Linked DNA regions of Variovorax paradoxus EPS. The protein of the gene in region 1 binds, or shares a complex with, the protein of each later gene. Links are inferred from orthologs where the notes say so. Each region holds a gene or a part of one and is shown on either strand. Other genes may lie near its edges.

The links.
Region 2: secY (region 1) and secG share a complex: the UniProt entries of both Escherichia coli proteins name them as parts of the sec protein translocase complex. The link is inferred for Variovorax paradoxus EPS from one-to-one orthologs.
Region 3: the proteins of secY (region 1) and secA are in contact, whole or in part, in a crystal structure (PDB 3DIN), measured with the Thermotoga maritima proteins. The link is inferred for Variovorax paradoxus EPS from one-to-one orthologs. Residues at the interface, in WP_004081795.1 of Thermotoga maritima: Glu108, Gly109, Glu110, Glu111, Ala236, Glu237, Arg238, Arg239, Ile240, Thr241, Ile242, Gln243, Tyr244, Ala245, Arg246, Arg247, Val248, Thr249, Gly250, Arg251, Arg252, Val253, Tyr254, Gly256, Ala257, Ser258, Thr259, Tyr260, Leu261, Pro262; in WP_004082002.1 of Thermotoga maritima: Glu261, Ala262, Arg263, Lys300, Ala301, Arg302, Thr303, Ile304, Ile305, Leu323, Tyr324, Asp325, Pro326, Val329, Ser330, Tyr333, Ile336, Lys340, Phe345, Val349, Glu363, Phe364, Tyr374, Ser375, Gly376, Gly377, Glu393, Ile395, Thr482, Ser483.

What each region holds. Positions count from the first base shown.
Region 1 is NC_014931.1:6,266,199-6,273,287, reverse strand. The notes cover bases 3,760-6,682. They hold secY (preprotein translocase subunit SecY), read left to right. Parts: upstream 3,760-4,525; coding sequence 4,526-5,839; downstream 5,840-6,682. Other genes in these bases: rpsK (30S ribosomal protein S11), read left to right, coding at 6,430-6,682; rpsM (30S ribosomal protein S13), read left to right, coding at 6,052-6,417; rpmJ (50S ribosomal protein L36), read left to right, coding at 5,915-6,028; rplO (50S ribosomal protein L15), read left to right, coding at 4,067-4,498; rpmD (50S ribosomal protein L30), read left to right, coding at 3,870-4,055. In the rest of the region: VARPA_RS28810 (esterase-like activity of phytase family protein), read right to left, coding at 1-102; rplN (50S ribosomal protein L14), read left to right, coding at 375-743; rplX (50S ribosomal protein L24), read left to right, coding at 757-1,089; rplE (50S ribosomal protein L5), read left to right, coding at 1,101-1,640; rpsN (30S ribosomal protein S14), read left to right, coding at 1,648-1,953; rpsH (30S ribosomal protein S8), read left to right, coding at 1,974-2,369; rplF (50S ribosomal protein L6), read left to right, coding at 2,394-2,927; rplR (50S ribosomal protein L18), read left to right, coding at 2,942-3,307; more of rpsE, read left to right, coding at 3,326-3,759; more of rpsK, read left to right, coding at 6,683-6,834; rpsD (30S ribosomal protein S4), read left to right, coding at 6,963-7,089. UniProt on the Escherichia coli protein: The central subunit of the protein translocation channel SecYEG. Consists of two halves formed by TMs 1-5 and 6-10.
Region 2 is NC_014931.1:4,339,776-4,346,935, forward strand. The notes cover bases 2,058-5,051. They hold secG (preprotein translocase subunit SecG), read right to left. Parts: upstream 3,763-5,051; coding sequence 3,352-3,762; downstream 2,058-3,351. Other genes in these bases: VARPA_RS20070 (NADH-quinone oxidoreductase subunit C), read right to left, coding at 2,058-2,213; VARPA_RS20075 (NuoB/complex I 20 kDa subunit family protein), read right to left, coding at 2,227-2,706; VARPA_RS20080 (NADH-quinone oxidoreductase subunit A), read right to left, coding at 2,722-3,081; tpiA (triose-phosphate isomerase), read right to left, coding at 3,800-4,564; VARPA_RS20100 (NAD(P)H-quinone oxidoreductase), read right to left, coding at 4,582-5,051. Also shown: NADH-quinone oxidoreductase subunit NuoE, read right to left, coding at 1-336; VARPA_RS20065 (NADH-quinone oxidoreductase subunit D), read right to left, coding at 347-1,600; more of VARPA_RS20070, read right to left, coding at 1,602-2,057; more of VARPA_RS20100, read right to left, coding at 5,052-5,580; pnp (polyribonucleotide nucleotidyltransferase), read right to left, coding at 5,669-7,160. UniProt on the Escherichia coli protein: Subunit of the protein translocation channel SecYEG. Overexpression of some hybrid proteins has been thought to jam the protein secretion apparatus resulting in cell death; while this may be true it also results in FtsH-mediated degradation of SecY.
Region 3 is NC_014931.1:5,259,183-5,266,638, forward strand. Bases 1,278-4,567 are described here. They hold secA (preprotein translocase subunit SecA), read right to left. Parts: upstream 4,265-4,567; coding sequence 1,478-4,264; downstream 1,278-1,477. Other genes in these bases: argJ (bifunctional glutamate N-acetyltransferase/amino-acid acetyltransferase ArgJ), read right to left, coding at 1,278-1,447; VARPA_RS24170 (hypothetical protein), read left to right, coding at 4,447-4,567. Outside these bases: VARPA_RS24155 (ATP-binding protein), read right to left, coding at 1-221; more of argJ, read right to left, coding at 218-1,277; more of VARPA_RS24170, read left to right, coding at 4,568-4,755; VARPA_RS24175 (ornithine cyclodeaminase family protein), read left to right, coding at 4,812-5,798; VARPA_RS24180 (threonine synthase), read right to left, coding at 5,800-6,948; VARPA_RS24185 (helix-turn-helix transcriptional regulator), read left to right, coding at 7,052-7,456. UniProt on the Escherichia coli protein: Required for protein export, interacts with the SecYEG preprotein conducting channel.

The DNA.
Region 1 (7,089 bases):
GCGGGCCTCGGCGATTCGCCGGAGCCGCCCCGTGTCCGGAATAGGCGTCGCGCTCCCGCATCCGGCGAGACCCAGCGCCAGCGCGGCAACCGCGCCTCCCAAGAGGCTGCGGCGGGTGGGGAACTGGGGCGAAAAAGGGATTTTGGCAGTGGCGCGCACGCCTCGAAGTCTAGTGCCAGCACGTGATGGTGTAATGAGTCGGTTGACATCGGCAGAAGTGCCTGCAATAATCGCGGGCTTCGCTTCCAAAAGGCGAAGCTTTCAGCCCAAAGCGGAAGTGCCTCGAGTGGTTCGAGGTGCCAACGACGGGCCCAAGACTGACCGCGGTGTCTCCCTCCTGGAGGCTCATCGGTACAAGTTGGGAATATCAAGAAATGATCCAAACTGAATCCCGGCTCGAAGTGGCCGACAACACGGGCGCGAAATCCGTCCTGTGTATCAAGGTGCTCGGTGGCTCCAAGCGGCGTTATGCCAGCGTGGGCGACGTCATCAAGGTCAGCATCAAGGAAGCTGCTCCACGTGGTCGCGTCAAGAAGGGCGAGATCTACAGTGCAGTGGTGGTCCGTACCGCCAAGGGCATCCGTCGCGCCGACGGCTCGCTCGTGAAATTCGACAGCAACGCAGCCGTGTTGCTCAACGCCAAGCTGGAGCCTATCGGCACCCGCATCTTCGGACCGGTGACGCGCGAGCTGCGCACCGAAAAGTTCATGAAGATCGTGTCGCTGGCACCTGAAGTTCTGTAAGGACAACAACGCCATGAACAAGATTCGCAAAGGCGACCAGGTCATCGTGTTGGCCGGTCGTGACAAGGGCAAGCGCGGCACCGTCTCGCTTCGCAAGGACGACTCGCACGTCGTCATCGAAGGCCTGAACCTCGTGAAGAAGCACACCAAGCCGAACCCGCTCAAGGGTACGACTGGTGGCATCGTCGAGAAGTCCATGCCCATTCACCAATCCAACGTGGCGATCTTCAATGCCGCGACCGGCAAGGCCGATCGCGTGGGCATCAAGGTCACCCAGGGTGCTGACGGCAAGCGCGTGGCTGTTCGCGTCTTCAAGTCCAGCGGCGACGAAATCAAGTTCGCCTAAGAGGTACTCACATGGCACGTCTCCAACAACACTATCGCGAAAAGATCGCGAAAGACCTGACGGAAAAGTTCGGCTACAAGTCGCCGATGCAGGTCCCCCGTCTCACCAAGATCACCCTGAACATGGGTGTGGGTGAAGCAGTCGCCGACAAGAAGGTTCTCGACAACGCTGTCGCCGACCTGACCAAGATCGCCGGCCAGAAGCCCGTGGTCACCAAGTCGAAGAAGGCTATCGCGGGTTTCAAGATCCGCGAAAACCAGCCGATCGGCTGCATGGTCACGCTGCGTGGCGTGCAGATGTATGAGTTCCTGGACCGTTTCGTGACCATCGCGCTGCCGCGTGTTCGCGACTTCCGCGGCATCTCCGGCCGTGCGTTCGATGGCCGTGGCAACTACAACATCGGCGTCAAGGAACAGATCATTTTCCCTGAGATCGAGTACGACAAGGTCGATGCCCTGCGCGGTCTCAATATCAGCATCACGACGACGGCCAAGACCGACGAAGAAGCCAAGGCGCTTCTCGCTGGCTTCCGTTTCCCGTTCAAGAACTGAGGCGAACATGGCTAAACAATCTTTGATCCAACGCGAACTCAAGCGTGACAAGCTGGTTGCCAAGTTCGCTGCGAAGCACGCAGAACTGAAGGCAGCTTCCAACGACCTGAAGAAGAGCGACGAAGAGCGCGCAGCTGCCCGCCTGGGCCTGCAAAAGCTTCCGCGCAACGCGAACCCGACCCGTCAGCGCAACCGTTGCGCCATCACCGGTCGTCCGCGTGGCACCTTCCGTCAATTCGGTCTGGCCCGCGCCAAGATCCGCGAACTGGCTTTCAATGGCGACATCCCCGGTGTCACCAAGGCCAGCTGGTAAGCCAGGCAGGAGCAAACAACATGAGCATGAGTGATCCCATTGCCGACCTGCTGACGCGTATCCGTAACGCGCAGATGGTGGCGAAGCCCACCGTGTCGGTCCCGTCTTCCAAGGTGAAGATCGCGATCGCACAAGTCCTGAAGGACGAGGGCTACATCGACGGCTTCCAGGTCAAGACCGAAGCCGGCAAGAGCGAACTTGAAATCGTCCTGAAGTACTACGCTGGCCGTCCGGTCATCGAGCGCATCGAGCGCGTGAGCCGTCCTGGCCTGCGTGTCTACAAGGCCAGTGCTTCCATTCCGCAAGTCCAGAACGGCCTCGGCGTTGCGATCGTCACGACCCCCCAGGGCGTGATGACCGACCGCAAGGCTCGCGCCACCGGTGTCGGCGGCGAAGTTCTGTGCTACGTCGCCTAACCGAGACATCGAGGAGTCACTGAAATGTCCCGAGTAGGAAAAATGCCGATCACCATCCCCGCAGGCGTGGATGTGTCGATCAAGGAAGACCAGATCAGCGTCAAGGGCACGGGCGGCACGCTCAACCTTGCACGCAACCCCCTGGTCAAGGTCGTCAGCAATGACGGCAAGCTGAACTTCGAACCGGCCAACGAATCGCGTGAAGCGAATGCGATGAGCGGCACGATCCGTCAGCTGGTGAACAACATGGTGGTTGGCGTGACCAAGGGCTTCGAGAAGAAGCTCAACCTGGTCGGCGTCGGCTACAAGGCCGCAGCGTCCAACAACAAGTTGAACCTGCAGGTCGGTTATTCGCACCCGGTCAACATCGACATGCCGCAAGGCATCACGGTGGCCACCGCGACCCCGACCGAAATCGTGATCAAGGGTGCTGACCGTCAGCGCGTTGGTCAAATCGCCGCTGAGATCCGCGCTGTTCGTCCGCCTGAGCCTTACAAGGGCAAGGGCATCCGTTATTCGGACGAGAAGATCGTGATCAAAGAGACCAAGAAGAAGTAAGGGGCAGCAAAATGATGTTGACCAAAAAAGCACAGCGTCTTCGCCGCTCGCGCCAGACCCGCATCCGCATCGCGACGCAGGGCGTGGCCCGTCTGACGGTGAACCGCACCAACCTGCACATCTATGCCACCGTCATCTCCGACGACGGCACCAAGGTGATTGCAACCGCATCGACGGCAGAAGCCGAAATGCGTACCTCGCTCGGCGGTTCGGGCAAGGGCGGCAACGCCGCTGCAGCCACCGCCGTCGGCAAGCGCATCGCTGAAAAGGCGAAGGCTGCCGGCGTCGAGAAGGTCGCCTTCGACCGCGCAGGTTTTGCGTACCACGGCCGCGTCAAGGCGCTGGCCGAGGCGGCTCGCGAAGCCGGTCTGCAGTTCTAACCGGACACGAGATTCAAAATGGCAAAGATTCAAGCAAGAACGCAGAACGAAGGCCCTGAAGACGGTTTGCGCGAGAAGATGATCGCGATCAACCGCGTCACCAAGGTGGTGAAGGGTGGTCGTATCCTCGGTTTCGCAGCACTCACCGTGGTGGGCGACGGCGAAGGCCGCGTCGGCATGGGCAAGGGCAAGTCGAAGGAAGTGCCTGCTGCAGTGCAGAAGGCAATGGAAGAAGCCCGTCGCAACCTGGCCAAGATCTCGATCAAGAACGGCACGCTGCATCACCGCGTGACGGGTCACCATGGCGCCGCTTCGGTTGTCATGATCCCCGCCCCGAAGGGTACCGGCATCATCGCCGGTGGCCCGATGCGCGCCGTGTTCGAAGTCATGGGCATCACCGACATCGTGGCCAAGAGCCATGGTTCGTCGAACCCCTACAACATGGTTCGCGCCACGCTCGATGGGTTGAAGAACTCGACGACCGCGTCCGCAGTGGCTGCCAAGCGTGGCCTGACCGTCGAAGAAATCTTCGCTTAAGCGCAAGCCTGAAAGAAGCATTCAAATGACGACGCAACAACAAACCCTCAAGGTGCAATTGGTCAAGAGCCCAATTGGCACCAAGGAATCGCATCGCGCGACCGTGCGTGGCCTCGGCCTGCGCAAGCTCAACAGCGTGAGCGAGCTGCAAGACACCCCGGCGGTGCGCGGCATGATCAACAAGATCAGTTATCTGGTCAAAGTTCTGTAAGAGAGACTGATATGGAACTCAATGGCATCAAGCCGGCAGCCGGCGCCAAGCACGCCAAGCGCCGCGTTGGCCGCGGTATCGGCTCGGGCATCGGCAAGACCGCAGGTCGCGGTCACAAGGGCCAGAAGTCGCGCGCTGGTGGCTTCCACAAGGTTGGTTTCGAAGGCGGCCAAATGCCGCTGCAACGTCGCCTGCCCAAGCGTGGTTTCAAGTCGCACCTGCTGAAGTTCAACGCCGAAGTCACGCTGACTGCCCTCGAGCAGCTCGGCCTGGCCGAAGTGGATGTCCTGGCGCTGAAGCAAGCCGGCCTCGTGGGCCAGCTCGCCAAGGTCGTCAAGATCATCAAGACCGGTGAACTCACCAAGGCCGTCAAGCTGACGGGCGTGGGTGCAACGGCTGGCGCCAAGGCTGCGATCGAAGCAGCCGGCGGCAGCATCGCCTGATCACCCTCGGACTGAAAGAAGTTCTTCGTGGCAACTAACGCGGCAACGATCGCAAAAACAGGCAAGTTCGGCGACCTCCGTCGTCGGCTCGTCTTTTTGCTGCTCGCGCTCGTGGTCTACCGGATTGGCGCGCACATTCCTGTGCCGGGTATCAACCCGGACCAGTTGGCAGCGTTGTTCCAGGGCCAGCAGGGCGGCATTCTGAGCCTGTTCAACATGTTCTCGGGCGGGGCGCTGTCGCGCTTCACCGTGTTCGCGTTGGGGATCATGCCGTACATCTCGGCGTCGATCATCATGCAGCTGATGACCTACGTGCTTCCGACCTTCGAGCAATTGAAGAAGGAAGGCGAGGCCGGCCGCCGCAAGATCACGCAGTACACGCGCTATGGCGCGCTCGGTCTGGCTCTGTTCCAGTCGTTCAGCATCGCAGTGGCCCTCGAGTCGTCAGCTGGTCTGGTGATCGCCCCCGGTTTTGGCTTCCGCCTGACGGCCATGGTGAGCCTGACGGCAGGTTCGATGTTCCTGATGTGGCTCGGCGAGCAGATCACCGAACGCGGCTTGGGCAACGGCATCTCGATCCTGATCTTTGCGGGTATCGCGGCAGGTTTGCCGAGCGCCGTGGCGGGTCTGGGTTCGCTGGTGACCACCGGTGCGATGAACCCGATCGTTGCGCTCTTCATCATCGCGGTGGTGGTCCTCGTGACCTACTTCGTGGTGTTCGTCGAACGCGGCCAGCGCAAGATCCTCGTGAACTATGCGCGGCGCCAGGTTGGCAACAAGGTCTATGGCGGCCAGTCGTCGCACCTGCCCTTGAAGCTGAACATGGCCGGTGTGATTCCGCCGATCTTCGCTTCGTCGATCATCCTGCTGCCCGCAACGGTGGTTGGCTGGTTCAGTACCGGTGAAGGTGGCTTCCGCTGGATCAAGGACATTGCCAACGCACTGCGTCCGGGCGAGCCGATCTACGTGCTGCTGTACGCTGCCGCGATCGTTTTCTTCTGCTTCTTCTACACGGCACTCGTGTTCAACAGCAAGGAAACGGCCGACAACCTGAAGAAGAGTGGTGCATTCATTCCTGGCATTCGCCCGGGTGACCAGACCGCTCGCTATATCGACAAGATTCTGGTTCGCCTGACGTTGGCCGGCGCGGTGTACATCACCTTCGTCTGCCTGCTGCCCGAGTTCCTGATCCTGAAGTACAACGTACCGTTCTACTTCGGTGGTACCTCCCTGCTGATCATCGTGGTCGTCACGATGGACTTCATGGCCCAGGTACAAAACTACATGATGTCCCAGCAGTACGAATCGCTGCTGAAGAAGGCGAACTTCAAGACATCGTAGGGCCGTGAGTTTCAGTATTGAGAATATTGGGTGTGGGCGGTGTACCGCCACGTTAAACAGTTTTAGGAGAATGAAATGAGAGTTTCGGCTTCGGTCAAAACCATCTGCCGTAATTGCAAGGTCATCCGCCGTAAAGGTGTGGTGCGTGTGATTTGCACCGACCCGCGCCACAAGCAGCGCCAGGGTTGATTGAAGAGTATTAGAGGACGCACATGGCACGTATTGCTGGCATCAACATTCCGCCGCACAAGCACGCTGAAATCGGCCTGACCGCCATTTTCGGTATCGGTCGCACCCGCGCCCGTCAAATCTGCGAAGCGAGCGGCATCGAATATTCGAAGAAGATCAAGGATCTGACCGACGCCGATCTCGAGAAGATCCGCGATCAGATCGCTCTGTTCACGATCGAAGGCGATCTGCGTCGCGAGACGACGATGAACATCAAGCGTTTGATGGACATCGGCTGCTATCGCGGCTTCCGTCACCGTCGCGGCCTGCCGATGCGCGGCCAGCGCACGCGCACCAATGCCCGCACCCGCAAGGGTCCGCGCAAGGCTGCGCAGTCCCTGAAGAAATAAGGATAGACCAGCATGGCTAAAGCACCTGCAAACAACGCCGCACAGCGCGTTCGCAAGAAGGTTCGCAAGAACGTTGCGGACGGTATCGCCCACGTGCATGCCTCGTTCAACAACACCATCATCACGATCACCGATCGCCAGGGCAACGCCCTGTCGTGGGCTTCGTCGGGTGGCCAGGGCTTCAAGGGCTCGCGCAAGTCGACCCCGTTCGCTGCGCAGGTCGCTTCCGAAGTGGCCGGCCGTGCTGCTGTCGAACAAGGTATCAAGAACCTCGACGTCGAGATCAAGGGCCCCGGCCCCGGTCGCGAATCGTCGGTGCGCGCACTGGCTGCCCTCGGCATCCGGATCAATTCCATTGCTGACGTGACGCCTGTTCCGCACAACGGCTGCCGTCCCCAGAAGCGTCGCCGCATCTGATCGTCAGTCCGCAAGGCGCAGCCAGCTTTCGAGCGGCTGCGCATTTGTTTTTTAACTAAGCCCACCGCCATCAGCGTCTCGCCGATGGCTCCCGCAGGCAACTGCGGCAGATACACAAAGGAATACTCGTGGCACGCTACCTCGGCCCCAAGGCCAAACTTTCCCGCCGTGAAGGCACCGACCTGTTCCTGAAGAGCGCCCGCCGCTCCATTCAAGACAAGGCCAAGTTCGATTCCAAGCCCGGCCAGCACGGTC
Region 2 (7,160 bases), 1.9 Mb from region 1 along the record:
CACGAGCGCGGTGACGCCGTCACGCAGTTGGCATGGCAGGTTGGTGCACACGTTGAGCTTGAACTTGCCCACCGGGTGCTGGTTGTACATGTTGTAGAAGGTCGTCACCTCGTGCACGGCGATGGGCGCCATGCCGAGGTAGTCGGCGATCTCGCGCTCGCGCTGCATGCTGATGTAGCCCTCGTCCTGCTGGACGATGGCTAGGCACGCCATCACGGCGGATTGCTTGCCGGCTTCGGGGTACTTGGCGACCTCGCGCGCAAAGCGCTCGAGGATTTCAGCCTTCAACGGGGCCGCAGGGGCCGCATCGTGGTGATGGGTTGAGGAAGTCGTCATTCGCTCTTTCTCACCTGTCGATTTCGCCGAACACGATGTCCATCGTGCCGATCACCGCGACAGCGTCGGCGATCATGTGACCGCGCGACATTTCGTCGAGGGCGGCGAGGTGCGGGAAACCAGGGGCGCGGATCTTCAGGCGATAGGGCTTGTTGGCGCCGTCGCTCACGAGATAGATGCCGAACTCGCCCTTCGGATGCTCGACGGCGGCATAGGCCTCGCCTTCGGGTACGTGGAAGCCTTCGGTGAAGAGCTTGAAATGGTGGATCAGCTCCTCCATGTTCGCCTTCATCGATTCGCGCGCGGGCGCGGCGACCTTGTGGTTGTCGGTGATCACCGGGCCGGGATTCACGCGCAGCCATGCCGAGCACTGCTGGATGATCTTGTTGGCCTGGCGCATCTCTTCGACGCGCACGAGGTAGCGGTCGTAGCAGTCGCCGGTCTTGCCCACGGGCACGTCGAACTGCATCTGGTCGTAGACGTCGTAGGGCTGCTTCTTGCGCAGGTCCCATTCGATGCCCGAGCCGCGCAGCATGGGGCCGGTGAAGCCCAGGTTCAGCGCGCGCTCCGGCGTCACGACGCCGATGCCCACGGTGCGCTGCTTCCAGATGCGGTTGTCGGTGAGCAGCGTCTCGTACTCGTCGACCATCTTCGGGAAGCGCTTGCAGAAGTCGTCGATGAAGTCGAGCAGCGAACCCTGGCGGTTTTCGTTCAGGCGCTCGATGGCCTTCGCGTTCTTGATCTTGCTGACCTTGTACTGCGGCATCGCGTCCGGCAGGTCGCGGTAGACGCCACCCGGACGGAAGTAAGCCGCGTGCATGCGCGCGCCGGAAACGGCCTCGTACATGTCGAACAGGTCTTCACGCTCGCGGAAGCAGTAGATGAGCATGTTCATCGCGCCGCAATCCAGACCGTGCGCGCCGAGCCACAAGAGGTGGTTCAAGAGGCGGGTGATCTCGGCGAACATCACGCGGATGTATTGCGCACGGATCGGCACGTCCAAGCCCATCATCCGCTCGATGGCGAGGCAGTAGGCGTGCTCGTTGGACATCATCGACACGTAATCGAGGCGGTCCATGTAGGGCAGCGACTGGATGAAGGTGCGCGATTCGGCAAGCTTCTCTGTCGCGCGGTGCAGCAGGCCGATGTGCGGGTCGGCGCGCTGGATCACTTCGCCGTCGAGCTCGAGCACCAGGCGCAGCACGCCGTGCGCGGCCGGATGCTGGGGGCCGAAGTTGAGGGTGTAGTTCTTGATTTCGGCCATATCAGTGCAAACCGCCGCCGTAGTTGTCTTCGCGGATCACGCGCGGCGTGATTTCTCGCGGCTCGATCGATACCGGCTGGTACACGACGCGCTTCTGTTCTTCGTCGTAACGCATCTCGACGTGACCCGACACCGGGAAGTCCTTGCGGAACGGGTGGCCGATGAAGCCGTAGTCGGTCAGGATGCGGCGCAGGTCGTCATGGCCGTCGAACACAATGCCGTAGAGGTCGAATGCTTCGCGCTCGAACCAGGTGGCGGCGTTCCAAACGGGCTGGAGCGAATCGACCACGGGCAGGTCTTCGTTCGGAGCGAACACCTTCAGGCGCACGCGCTGATTGAGCGTGACCGACAGCAGGTGCGAAACCACGCCGTAGCGCTCGCCTTGCCACTCGCCTTCGCGGTAGTCGGAATAATCCATGCCGCAGAGATCGATCAGCTGCTCGAAGCGGCAGCCGGGCGCATCGCGCAACAGCGTGGCGGCTTCGATGTAATCGGCGGCGCTCACCACGACAGTCACCTCGCCCAATGCGAGCGTGACACTCTTGGCCTTGGCGCCAAGCGTCTCGGTGATGGTGGCGCGCAGCACCTCCGGCGAAATTGCAAAGTCAGTCATCGTCGGCAATCTCTCAGGCGCGGGCAATGGTGTTGGTGCGGCGAATCTTCTGCTGCAACTGGATCACGCCGTAGAGCAATGCCTCGGCGGTGGGCGGACAACCCGGAACATAGACGTCGACCGGCACGATGCGGTCGCAGCCGCGCACGACCGAATAGCTGTAATGGTAGTAACCACCGCCATTGGCGCACGAGCCCATCGAGAGCACCCAGCGCGGCTCGGGCATCTGGTCATAGACCTTGCGCAGTGCCGGCGCCATCTTGTTGCACAGCGTGCCGGCCACGATCATCAGATCGGACTGGCGCGGGCTGGGACGGAACAGCATGCCGAAACGGTCGATGTCGTAGCGGGCAGCGCCGGCGTGCATCATTTCGACCGCACAGCATGCGAGGCCGAAGGTCATCGGCCAGAGAGATCCGGTCTTCGCCCAATTCACCACCGAATCGTAGGTGGTGGTGACGAAACCTTCTTTGAGAACGCCTTCAATGGCCATCGTGTGCTTTCCTTGTCATTCCCAGTCGAGCGCGCCTTTTTTCCACTCGTAGATGAAACCTACGACGAGGATGGCGAGAAAGATCATCATGGCCCAGAAGCCGACAGCACCAATCTCCTTGAGCGCAATGGCCCACGGGAAGAGAAAGGCAATTTCGAGATCGAACAGGATGAAGAGAATGGCGACGAGGTAATAGCGCACGTCGAACTTCATGCGCGCATCCTCGAAGGCTTCGAAGCCGCACTCGTAGGGCGCGTTCTTCGCAGCGTCCGGCCGATTGGGGCCGAGGATGTATCCGATGACCTGGGGGGCGACGCCTACGCCGACTCCGACCAAAATAAACAAAAGGACGGGGAGGTAGGAATCGAGGTTCATCGAGAAATTTTCACCGCTTGCCACCGGCAAGAAGAACCTCTGGATGAGGTTTTCTGCCGATGAGATTTGGTGCGGTCGGCGAGACTCGAACTCGCACAGCTTTCGCCACTACCCCCTCAAGATAGCGTGTCTACCAATTTCACCACGACCGCGGTTTTTGCTGTTCAGATGGCATGAGGTACCGGTTAAGGCATTTGGCTTTCTGAACAGCTTTAGAGTTTACCCTGAAATACAGCCGTTTCTCGGGACGACTGCATGAAAACGACTGGATTACTTGTTCGGAATCTGACCGGCGCCCGAAACGGGTGCGGCAGGTGCCGATGCAGGTGCGCTCGGAGCGCCCGCACCAGGGATTTCGCCTGCAGCGCCAGATGCCGGCTTGGCAGGTGCAGCGGGCGTGCCCACGGCCGCGCGCTCGAGGAGACTGCCGCCGCCCGCAGGACGCGCATGGCTGAAGTACGCAAGCAGCAACGTGCATGCGAAGAACACCGCAGCCAGCACAGCCGTGGTGCGCGAGAGAAAGTTCGCGCTGCCGCTGGCACCGAACAGGCTGCCGGCGCTGCCGCTGCCGAAGGCGGCGCCCATGTCGGCACCCTTGCCGTGCTGGACCAGGATCAGGCCGATCATCGCCAGGGCCGCCAGCATTTGCACGCCGACCAGAAGGTTGAGGACCACGTTCATTCGTTCTTACTCCTAATTGATAACAGCCGTTGCGCGTTCAGCGCGCAGTGGCAGAAATGATCTGCAGAAAGTCGGGGGCCTTGAGCGATGCACCACCGATGAGGCCGCCATCGATGTCGGCCTGCGCCAGCAGTTCGGCGGCATTGGCCGCGTTCATGCTGCCGCCGTAAAGAATGCTGATGCCGGCAGCGTGCTCGCTCGCTGCGTGATGCAACTGCGCACGCAGCACGGCATGCACTGCCTGCGCTTGCTCTGGCGAAGCCGTCTTGCCGGTGCCGATGGCCCAGACCGGCTCGTAAGCCACAACGATTTCGCTGATGCAGTGGCCATTCACATGGATCACCGCTGCCAGCTGGCGCTTGACGACTTCTTCGGTCTGCCCTGCTTCGCGCTCGGCCAGCGTCTCGCCGACGCAAACGATCGGCGTGATGCCATTGGCCAATGCGGCAGCCGCCTTCGCAGCCACCGTCTCGTCGGTTTCGCCGTGGTACTGCCGACGTTCGGAATGGCCGACGATGGCATAGCGCACCCCGAAATCCTTCAGCATTGCCGCCGATTGCTCGCCAGTAAACGCGCCTTGCGGATGCGCCGAAACGTCCTGCGCACCGAGCGCCAGCGACGGCGTGCCCGCCAACAGCGATTGCAGCTGGGCGAAATACGGCGCCGGCGCGCACAGCGCGACATCGCAAGCAGCCGGGCTTGCGGCCAGCCCTTGCTGCAGAGCCTTCACCAGCGCCTCGTTTACAGCCAGGCCGCCATTCATCTTCCAGTTGCCGGCGATCAGTTTCTTCTTGGTTGTCATCGCGTTGTTCGTCGTTGTCACCATGTCAGCACGATCTTGCCGATGTGCTGGTTCGATTCCATCAGCGTGTGAGCCTGGGCTGCGCCACTGGGTTCACCCGCCGCCGCAAAAGTGCTGTGGATCACGGGCTTGATCGCGCCGCTTTCGAGCAGCGGCCACACCTTCTCGCGCAATGCCTTGGCAATAGCGCCCTTGAACGCCACCGGCCGGGGCCGGAGCGTCGAGCCGGTGATCGTCAGACGCCTGCGCAGCACGAGGCCCGCATTGATCTGCGCCTTCACGCCGCCCTGCACCGCGATGATCACGAGCCGGCCGTCTTCGGCCAGGCACTCGATCTCGCGCGCCACGTAGTCGCCAGCGACCATGTCGAGGATCACGTCCACACCCTTGCCGCCCGTGAGTTCCTTCGCCTTTTCGACGAAGTCGCTCGTGCGGTAGTTGATGGCATGGTCGGCGCCCAGCTTCTTGCAGGCTTCGCACTTGTCGTCGCTGCCAGCAGTAACGATCACCGTCGCGCCCAGCGCCTTGGCGATCTGGATCGCCGTGACGCCGATGCCGCTCGAGCCGCCCTGGATCAGCAGCGTCTCGCCCTTTTGCAGGCGGCCGCGCTCGAACACATTGCTCCAGACGGTGAAGAAGGTCTCGGGCAGCGAAGCTGCGTCGACATCGCTCCAGCCCTTGGGCACCGGCAGGCATTGCGCCACGGGCGCCACACACAGCTCGGCATAACCACCACCGGCAATCAGCGCGCAAACGCGGTCACCGACCTTGAAGCCCGCTTCGGCCAACGCCGCGGCGTCGCCCGACACGATCTCGCCGGCCACTTCAAGGCCCGGCAGGTCGGACGCGCCTGGCGGCACCGGATAGTGACCCATCCGCTGCAGCACGTCGGGCCGGTTGACGCCACTGGCCGCGACGCGAATCAGCAGTTCGCCCGCACCCGCCACAGGATCGGGACGATCGGCCACGCGCAACACCTCAGGGGCGCCGTACGAAGTGATTTCAATGGCTTTCATGGTCTTTCGGCCTCCAACGCCCGCAAATGGGGCGCAGCTGGTTGTTCAAAAGATAGCAACGGCAGGAAAACCTGCCGTTGCGCCCTTCTTACTCCTGAGGCTCGCGCGGGGCTTGCGACTGTTGCTCGCCGGCCGGAGCCTGCTGCTGGTCGTTGCGCGGTTGCTGTTGCTGGTCGTTGAAGCGCGGGGCGCGCTCGCCACGATCACCACCACGGTCGCCGCCGCGATCGCCACGGTCCGAACGTTCGCGGCGGTCACCGCCACGGTCGCCGCGATCGCCACGGTCTTCACGCGGCGGACGCTCGCTGTATTCCATGCCGGCCGGACGCTCGGTCAGGGCCTTCATGGACAGCTTGACGCGACCCTTTTCGTCCGTTTCCAGAACCTTGACCTTCACGATCTGGCCTTCGCTCAGATAGTCGGTCACCTTCTCGACGCGTTCGTGCGCGATCTGGCTGATGTGCAGCAGGCCATCCTTGCCGGGCAGCAGGTTGATGAGCGCGCCGAAGTCCAGGATCTTGGTGACCGGGCCTTCGTAGACCTTGCCGATTTCGACTTCGGCGGTGATCTGTTCGATGCGCTTCTTGGCGAGTTCGGCCTTTTCCGGATCGGTCGAGGCGATGGTGATGGTGCCGTCTTCGTCGATGTTGATCGTCGTGCCGGTTTCTTCCTGCAGGCCACGAATGACCGAGCCGCCCTTGCCGATCACGTCGCGGATCTTCTCGGGGTTGATCTTCAGCGTGGTCAGGCGCGGTGCGAAGCTGGAGACTTCGGCCTTGGCTTCGCCCATGGCTTCCTGCATCTTGCCCAGGATGTGCATGCGCGCTTCCTTGGCTTGCGCCAGTGCGACCTGCATGATTTCCTTGGTGATGCCCTGGATCTTGATGTCCATCTGCAGCGCAGTGATGCCGTTGGTCGTGCCGGCCACCTTGAAGTCCATGTCGCCCAGGTGATCTTCGTCGCCCAGGATGTCGGTCAGCACCGCGAAGCGGTTGTCTTCCTTGATGAGGCCCATGGCGATGCCGGCCACGTGCGCCTTCATCGGCACGCCGGCGTCCATCATCGAGAGGCAGCCGCCGCAGACCGAAGCCATCGACGAGGAGCCGTTCGACTCGGTGATTTCCGAGACCACGCGCACGGTGTACGGGAATTCTTCCTTGGTCGGCAACACGGCGACGAGCGCGCGCTTGGCCAGGCGGCCGTGGCCGATTTCGCGGCGCTTGGTCGAACCCATGCGGCCCACTTCGCCAGTGGCAAAGGGAGGCATGTTGTAGTGGAACAGGAAGCGGTCTTCGTACTCGCCGGCCAGCGCGTCGATGCGCTGTGCATCGCGTTCGGTGCCGAGCGTGGTGATGACCAGCGCTTGCGTTTCACCGCGCGTGAACAGAGCCGAACCGTGGGTGCGGGGCAGCACCGAGTTGCGGATTTCGATGGGGCGCACGGTGCGCGTGTCGCGGCCGTCGATGCGAGGTTCGCCCGATAGGATCTGGCTGCGAACGATCTTCGATTCGATCGAGAACAGCAGGTCGTTGACCTTGCCGGCGTCGAAAGGCTCGCCGCTTTCCTTCAGCGATGCCATC
Region 3 (7,456 bases), 1.0 Mb from region 1 along the record:
TTTTCCTTCTGGACGTCGATTTCCTTCAGCGAATCAAGCGCCATCGCGGCCACGTGTTTCACTGGTTCCAGCACGCCGTGGCCGGAATTGCGGCGGCGGTAGCGCCAGGCGATGGAAGCGTTCCAGTCCGTCGGCGCCGACAGCGGTTGCGGCAGGATCGATTCGATGCGGGTAATGAGCTGCTCGGCGCGCTCGATCAGCTTCTGGAACTGCTCGTTCATGACCGGTAGTCGGCGTTGATGGTCACGTATTCGTGGCTGAAGTCGCAGGTCCAGACGGTCTCACTGGCGTTGCCGCGGCCGAGGCCGACGCGCACCGTGATCTCGCTCTGCTTCATCACGCGCTGGCCGTCTTCCTCGCGGTACGAGGGGTTGCGCCCACCCTTGACCGCCACGTGCACGTCGTCCAGGAACAGGTCGATGCCGGTCTGGTCGAGGTCGGCAATGCCCGCATAGCCGACCGCTGCCAGGATGCGGCCCAGGTTCGGGTCGCTGGCATAGAAAGCGGTCTTCACCAGCGGCGAATGGGCGATCGCGTAAGCCACCTGCTTGCACTCGGCAGCGTCACGGCCGCCTTCGACCTGGATGGTGATGAACTTGGTTGCGCCTTCGCCGTCGCGCACGATGGCCTGCGCCAGGAGGCGCGCCACGTTCTGCATGGCCGCCACGAGTGCCTGGCCGTCAGCGGATTCGAGCGAGGTGATGGTCGCGTGCGCCGCCTTCTGCGTGGCGATGACGACGAACGAATCGTTGGTCGAGGTGTCGCCGTCGATGGTCACGCGGTTGAACGAGGCATCGGCCAGCAGCTTGGCCAGCGGCTGGATCAGCGACGGATCGATCTTCGCGTCGGTCGCCATGAAGCCGAGCATGGTCGCCATGTTCGGGCGGATCATGCCGGCGCCCTTGCTGATGCCGGTGATGGTGACGGTGGCGCCGCCGATCTGGACCTTCTGGCTGAACGCCTTGGGGATCGTGTCGGTGGTCATGATGCCTTCGGCGGCACGTGCCCAGTGGTTTTCCGATGCGTCGGCGAGCGCTGCGGGCAGGCCCGCTTCGATGCGGTCCACCGGCAGCGGCTCCATGATCACGCCCGTCGAGAACGGCAGGATCTGCTCGGGCGCGATCTCCAGCTTGCGCGCGAGCGCGATGCAGGTGGAGCGGGTGCGCATGAGGCCGTCTTCGCCCGTGCCTGCGTTGGCGTTGCCGGTGTTGATCACCATCGCGCGAATGCCGTAATTGGCCGCCAGGTGATCGCGGCAGACCTGCACCGGCGCCGCGCAGAAACGGTTCTGGGTGAACACCCCACCGACCGCCGAGCCTTCGTCGATCAGCACGACGGTCAGGTCCTTGCGGTTGGCCTTTCGCACGCCCGCTTCGGCCACGCCGATGCGGACGCCAGGCACCGCGAACAAGGCGGCGGGATCAGGGGCGGACAGGTTCACGGGCATGGGGGTTCTCTCAATGAAAGGTTCGGGACGTCAGCTCAGCTTGCCGTGGCACTGCTTGTATTTCTTGCCACTGCCGCAAGGGCACGGGTCGTTGCGGCCGACGCGCGCGAAGGCGGCGGCTTCGGCGCTCAGGGCGCCCGCACCGATGGCCGCGAGGCGGCGCTGGTTGTCCTCGTCGACGCGCACCTCGACCTCGCCGGTCTCGGTCGGCGCGCTGTAGGTGATGTTGGCCACGTTCTCGCCGCGGCTTTCCATGGCTTCGGCGGCTTCCTCGAGCTGCTCGCCCGACTGCACGCGCACCGTCATCAGTTGGCGCGTGACCTCGTTCTTCACCGAGTCGAGCAACTGGCCGAAGAGCTCGAAGGCTTCGCGCTTGTATTCCTGCTTGGGCTGCTTTTGCGCATAGCCGCGCAGGTGGATGCCCTGGCGCAGGTAGTCGAGCGAGGCCAGGTGTTCGCGCCAGTGGGTGTCGATGCTCTGCAGCAGCACCATGCGCTCGAACTGGGTGAAGTTTTCCTGGCCGATCAGCGCCACCTTGGCGTCGAAGGCTTCGTTGGCGGCCTTGACCACCTTTTCGAGCACGTCTTCGTCGGAGATCGCGTCGGAGGCCTCGACCTCCTTCTTGATCGGCATGTCCAGGCCCCACTCGTTGAAGAGCGCCTTCTCGAGGCCTTCCAGGTCCCACTGCTCCTCGACCGATTCGGCCGGCACGTACTGCCGCACCACGTCCATGAAGCAGCCTTCGCGCAGCGCGGCGATCTGCGCCGTGAGGTCGGTGGCATCGAGGATGTCGTTGCGCTGCTGGTAGATCACCTTGCGCTGGTCGTTCGACACGTCGTCGTACTCGAGCAATTGCTTGCGGATATCGAAGTTGCGCGCCTCGACCTTGCGCTGCGCGCTCTCGATGCTGCGGGTGACGATGCCGGCCTCGATGGCCTCGCCGTCGGGCATCTTCAGGCGATCCATGATCGCCTTCACGCGGTCACCCGCGAAGATGCGCATCAGCGGATCGTCCAGGCTCAGGTAGAAGCGCGAAGAACCCGGGTCGCCCTGTCGGCCCGAACGGCCGCGCAGCTGGTTGTCGATGCGGCGCGACTCGTGGCGTTCGGTGGCAATGATGCGCAGGCCGCCGAGCGACTTTACGAATTCATGGTCCTTGGTCCACTCGGCACGCACGTGCGCGATGTCGGCCTGCTTGGTCGCTTCGTCGCGGCCTTCGTCGTTCTCGATGGCCTCGATCATCTTCTCGATGTTGCCGCCCAGCACGATGTCGGTGCCGCGGCCGGCCATGTTGGTCGCGATGGTGATCATCTTCGTGCGGCCGGCCTGCGCCACGATGTCGGCTTCGCGCGCATGCTGCTTGGCGTTGAGCACCTGGTGCGGCAGCCCCGCCTGCGTGAGCAGGCCGTCGATGATTTCGGAGTTTTCGATGGACGAGGTGCCCACCAGCACCGGCTGGCCGCGTTCGTAGCACTCGCGGATGTCCTGGATGGCGGCCTCGTACTTCTCGCGCGTGGTCTTGTAGACGCGGTCGAGCTGGTCTTCGCGCTTGCTGATGCGGTTCGGCGGAATGATGACCGTCTCGAGACCGTAGATTTCCTGGAACTCGTAGGCCTCGGTGTCGGCCGTGCCGGTCATGCCGGCCAGCTTGCCGTACAGGCGGAAGTAGTTCTGGAAGGTGATCGAGGCCATCGTCTGGTTCTCGGCCTGGATCTCGACGCCTTCCTTGGCTTCCACGGCCTGGTGCAGGCCGTCGCTCCAGCGGCGGCCCGTCATGAGGCGGCCGGTGAACTCGTCGACGATGGTCACTTCGCCCTGCTGGACCACGTAGTGCTGGTCGCGGTGGTACAGGTGACGTGCGCGCAGCGCCGCCGTCAGGTGGTGCATCAACGTGATGTTGGCCGGGTCGTAGAGCGACGCGCCCTCGGGCAGCAGCTTGAATTCGCCCAGGATGCGCTCGGCGTTCTCATGGCCGTCTTCGGTCAGGAAGACCTGGTGCGTCTTCTCGTCGACCGTGAAGTCGCCCGGCACCGTGACGCCTTCGCCCGTGCGCGGGTCGGCTTCGCCTTCCTGCTTCTTGAGCAGCGGCACCACCTTGTTGATGGCGAGATAAAGATCGGTGTGGTCTTCGGCCTGGCCGCTGATGATGAGCGGGGTGCGGGCTTCGTCGATCAGGATCGAGTCCACCTCGTCGACGATCGCGAAGTTCAGCACACGCTGGACCCGGTCGCCCGGCTCGTACACCATGTTGTCGCGCAGGTAGTCGAAGCCGTACTCGTTGTTGGTGCCGTACGTGATGTCGCTGCCGTAGGCTTCCTGCTTCTCTTCCCGCGGCATCTGCGGCAGGTTGATGCCCACCGTGAGGCCCAGGAAGTTGTAGAGCCGGCCCATCCACTTGGCGTCGCGGCTGGCGAGGTAGTCGTTCACCGTGACCACGTGCACGCCCTTGCCGGACAGCGCATTCAGGTACACCGGCAGCGTGGCGGTCAGCGTCTTGCCTTCGCCGGTGCGCATTTCGGAAATCTTGCCGTTGTGCAGCGCCATGCCGCCGAGCAGCTGGACGTCGAAGTGGCGCATCTTCATGATGCGCTTGGAGCCTTCGCGCACCGTGGCAAAGGCCTCCGGCAGCAGGGCGTCGAGCGATTCGCCCTTGGCCGCGCGGTCCTTGAACTCCTGCGTCTTCGCGCGCAGCGCGTCGTCACTGAGCTTCTCGAACTCGGGTTCGAGCGCATTGATGCGTTCCACCGTCTTGCGATACTGCTTGAGGAGCCGGTCGTTGCGGCTGCCGAAGATCTGGGTCAGGAAGTTGGTTGCCATTGGGTGGAGATGGGCGGGCGCCTGACACGACAGGCACTGCGACCGGATTCCCTAAGATATGGTGAAAGCAGTTGGGCGCGCTCGTTTCGAAATCAAGTTCGGCCTCGAGCAGCCTTTTTCCCGGCGCGAACGCCGGCAAACCGGGCATTTTAGCTGTCTTGTTTCTGTCCTCAGGATTACTCATGTATCGCCGCCTCGCCCCCGCCATCAGCCTGCACCAGGCTGCAGAAGGCTCGCCCACGCTGGGCGGCCTGATGGCGCGCGCGCGCGACAGCGCCGAGCGCCTGAAAGCCGTGGAAGGACTGATTCCGCCCGCCATGCGCGGCGCCGTGCAGGCCGGCCCTGCCGAGGGCGACGTGTGGTGCCTGCTGGTCAAAGGCAGCGCCGCGGCCGCCAAGCTGCGCCAACTCGCTCCGATGCTTGTCACGCGGCTCAAGAACAGGGGTTGGGATGTGGCGACGATCCGCATCAAGGTGCACACGGGCCGCTGATCGACCGGCAGGCGCTTTGAATTGATTTTTCGTCTGGAAGTAGATAATATTTCCAGATGACACCCTCGACGTCGCCCGCCGACGCACTCCTCCTGCTGCTCGACAAGCACCAGGTCAACGCCCTCCTCTCTCCCGACGACGTGCTTGATGCCGTGCGCGAGGCCTTCGTTCTTCACAGCGACCGCGAAGGCCGCGTCTTCCCGGTCGTGCGCGAACCGCTCGCCACGGGCGGCGTGTTCGGCATCAAGTCGGGCGACGTACAGACGCAGGGCCTGCTCGGCTTCAAGGCCGCCGGCTTCTGGCCCGCCAACCGACAGCGCGACGGCGAGCCGCACCAGGCAACGATCCTCCTGATCGACCCCGCCACGGGCCGGCCGCTGTGCGTGATCGACGGCAATGCGATCACGACCGTGCGCACCGGCGCGGCGGGCGGGCTCGGCCTCCAGCAACTTGCGCGGCCCGACAGCACGCGGCTTTGCATCTTCGGCACCGGCGTGCAGGCGCGCATCCAGCTCGACTTCGCGCTGCGCCTATTGCCCACATTGCGCGAGGTGCGCTACGTGAGCGCCAATGGACAGCGCAACGCCGCGTTGGAGGAAAACTTCGCGGACCGCTGCAACATCGCGTCCGCCACCGACCGCAACGCCGCGGTCGCAGAGAGCGACATCGTGATCACCGCGACACCGGGCGGTGGCGCACTGTTCGATCTGGACGCGCTTCAGCCCGGCACGCACCTGAACTGCGTCGGTGCCGACACACGCGGCAAGCGCGAACTCCCCGAAGGTTTGCTGACGCGCGCCCGCCTCTTCGTCGACGACCGCACGCAGGCGCAGCAGATCGGTGAAACCCAATGGGCGCCCGATACAGAAAGCACCGAACTGGGCGACCTGCTGAGCGGCAAGACCTCGTTAACTCGCGCTGACGGCGACATCACCGTCTTCGACATGACCGGCCTCGCGCTGCAAGACCTGACAGTCGCGCGCCTGCTCCAAGAGCGCGCGATTGCCACGGGCACAGGCACGCGCCTCGCCTGGCCCTGGTAATTCAGGCGGCAGCGCCGCCGAAGAGCTCGGTCATGAACTGCGTCGACTTCAGGCCGGTGCCCGTCAGCAGCACGACCGTGGTTTCACTCGCCCGGATGTCGCCCCGCTCCGCCAGCACATCGATGGCCGCAGCCGCCGTCGCGGAAGTCGGCTCGGCATAGAGCCCCGTCGAAGCCAACCGGCGCACCGCTGCCGCGATCTGCTCTTCGGTCAGCGCCACTGTCTTGCCATTCGTCTCGCGCAGCGCCTGAAGGATTTCCTGCAGGCGCACAGGCCGCTTGATCGCCGTGCCTTCGGCGATCGTCGGCTTCACGATGCGATCAACCAGCGTGTCCACGCCCGCCACAAAGCTCGCATCCACCGGCGAGCAGTTCAACGGCTGCGCCACGAAGATCCGCGGCAGCTTCGCGATCTGCCCCGCGGCCAGCAGTTCCTTGAAGCCGATCCAGCACCCGAGCACATTACTGCCCGCGCCGGCCGGAATCACCACGTTGTCGGGCGCGACGAAGCCCAGGTCTTCCCAGAGTTCATAGGCCAGCGTCTTCGTGCCCTGCAGGAAGAACGGATGCCAGTTGTGGCTCGCATAGAAGATCGATTCCGACTGGCGCACCGCCTCGTATTCCGACTCCTCGCGCGGTCCCGGCACCAGTTGCACCTCGGCGCCGAAAGCGCGGATCTGCGCCACCTTGGGCGCCGGCGTGTAGCTCGGCGCGAGCACCTTCACCTTGATGCCCGCCGCCGCGCCCGCCGCGGCGATGGCCGCGCCGCCGTTGCCCGAGCTGTCTTCCAGCACCGCGTCGACGCCCAGTTGGCGCAGGAACGAAATCATCACGGACGCACCACGGTCCTTGAAGCTGCAGGTCGGGTTGAACCACTCGAGCTTGAAGTGCGGCTCGAATGCGCCCCAGCGCTTCTGCACAAGCGGCGTACAGCCCTCGCCCATGCTCGCGGGCTGGTCGATCACGACCGGCAGCGCCGCGCGATAGCGCCACACCGAGCGCTCGCGCGCATCGATGTCGTCGCGCGTGATGCCCGGCAGCGGCGTCACCATCATCGGATTGCCGTCGTCGGAGCGCCAGCGGCGTTCCGAAAGGTCGTGATACCGGCCGGTGCGGAGATCGATATAGCGTGCGGGTTCCTGGCGTGTCATGCGCGGTTCTCCTGGAGAATCTTTCTGGATTTGGATAATACATCCAGATATGGACTTTCTGTACAACTTGGATTCTTCGTCCAGAATTGGATACATTCCCGCCATGAAGAAGAAGTCCAACAAGCAGCTCCTGGAAATGCTGCGCAACATGGCCGAAGGCCTCGGCGAAACCTTCGCGCCTTTCTGCGAAGTCGTGGTGCACGACCTCAGCAATCCGAAGAACGCGATCTACGCGATCGAGAACAACCTGAGCGGCCGCGAGGTCGGCCAAGCGGTCACCGAGCTCGGCCTTGCCCGCATCCGCGACCCCGAGTACCCGGCGGTGATTTCGAACTACGCCAACACCTTTTCCGACGGCCGCAAGGTCAAGAGCACTTCCATCGGCGTGAAGGACGAGAGCGGCGAGTACGTGGCCGCGCTGTGCCTGAATGTCGACCTGACACTGTTCCAGAGCTTCCAGGGCGCGATCTCGCAGTTCACGCGCATCGACGAGCGCGAGGTACACGAA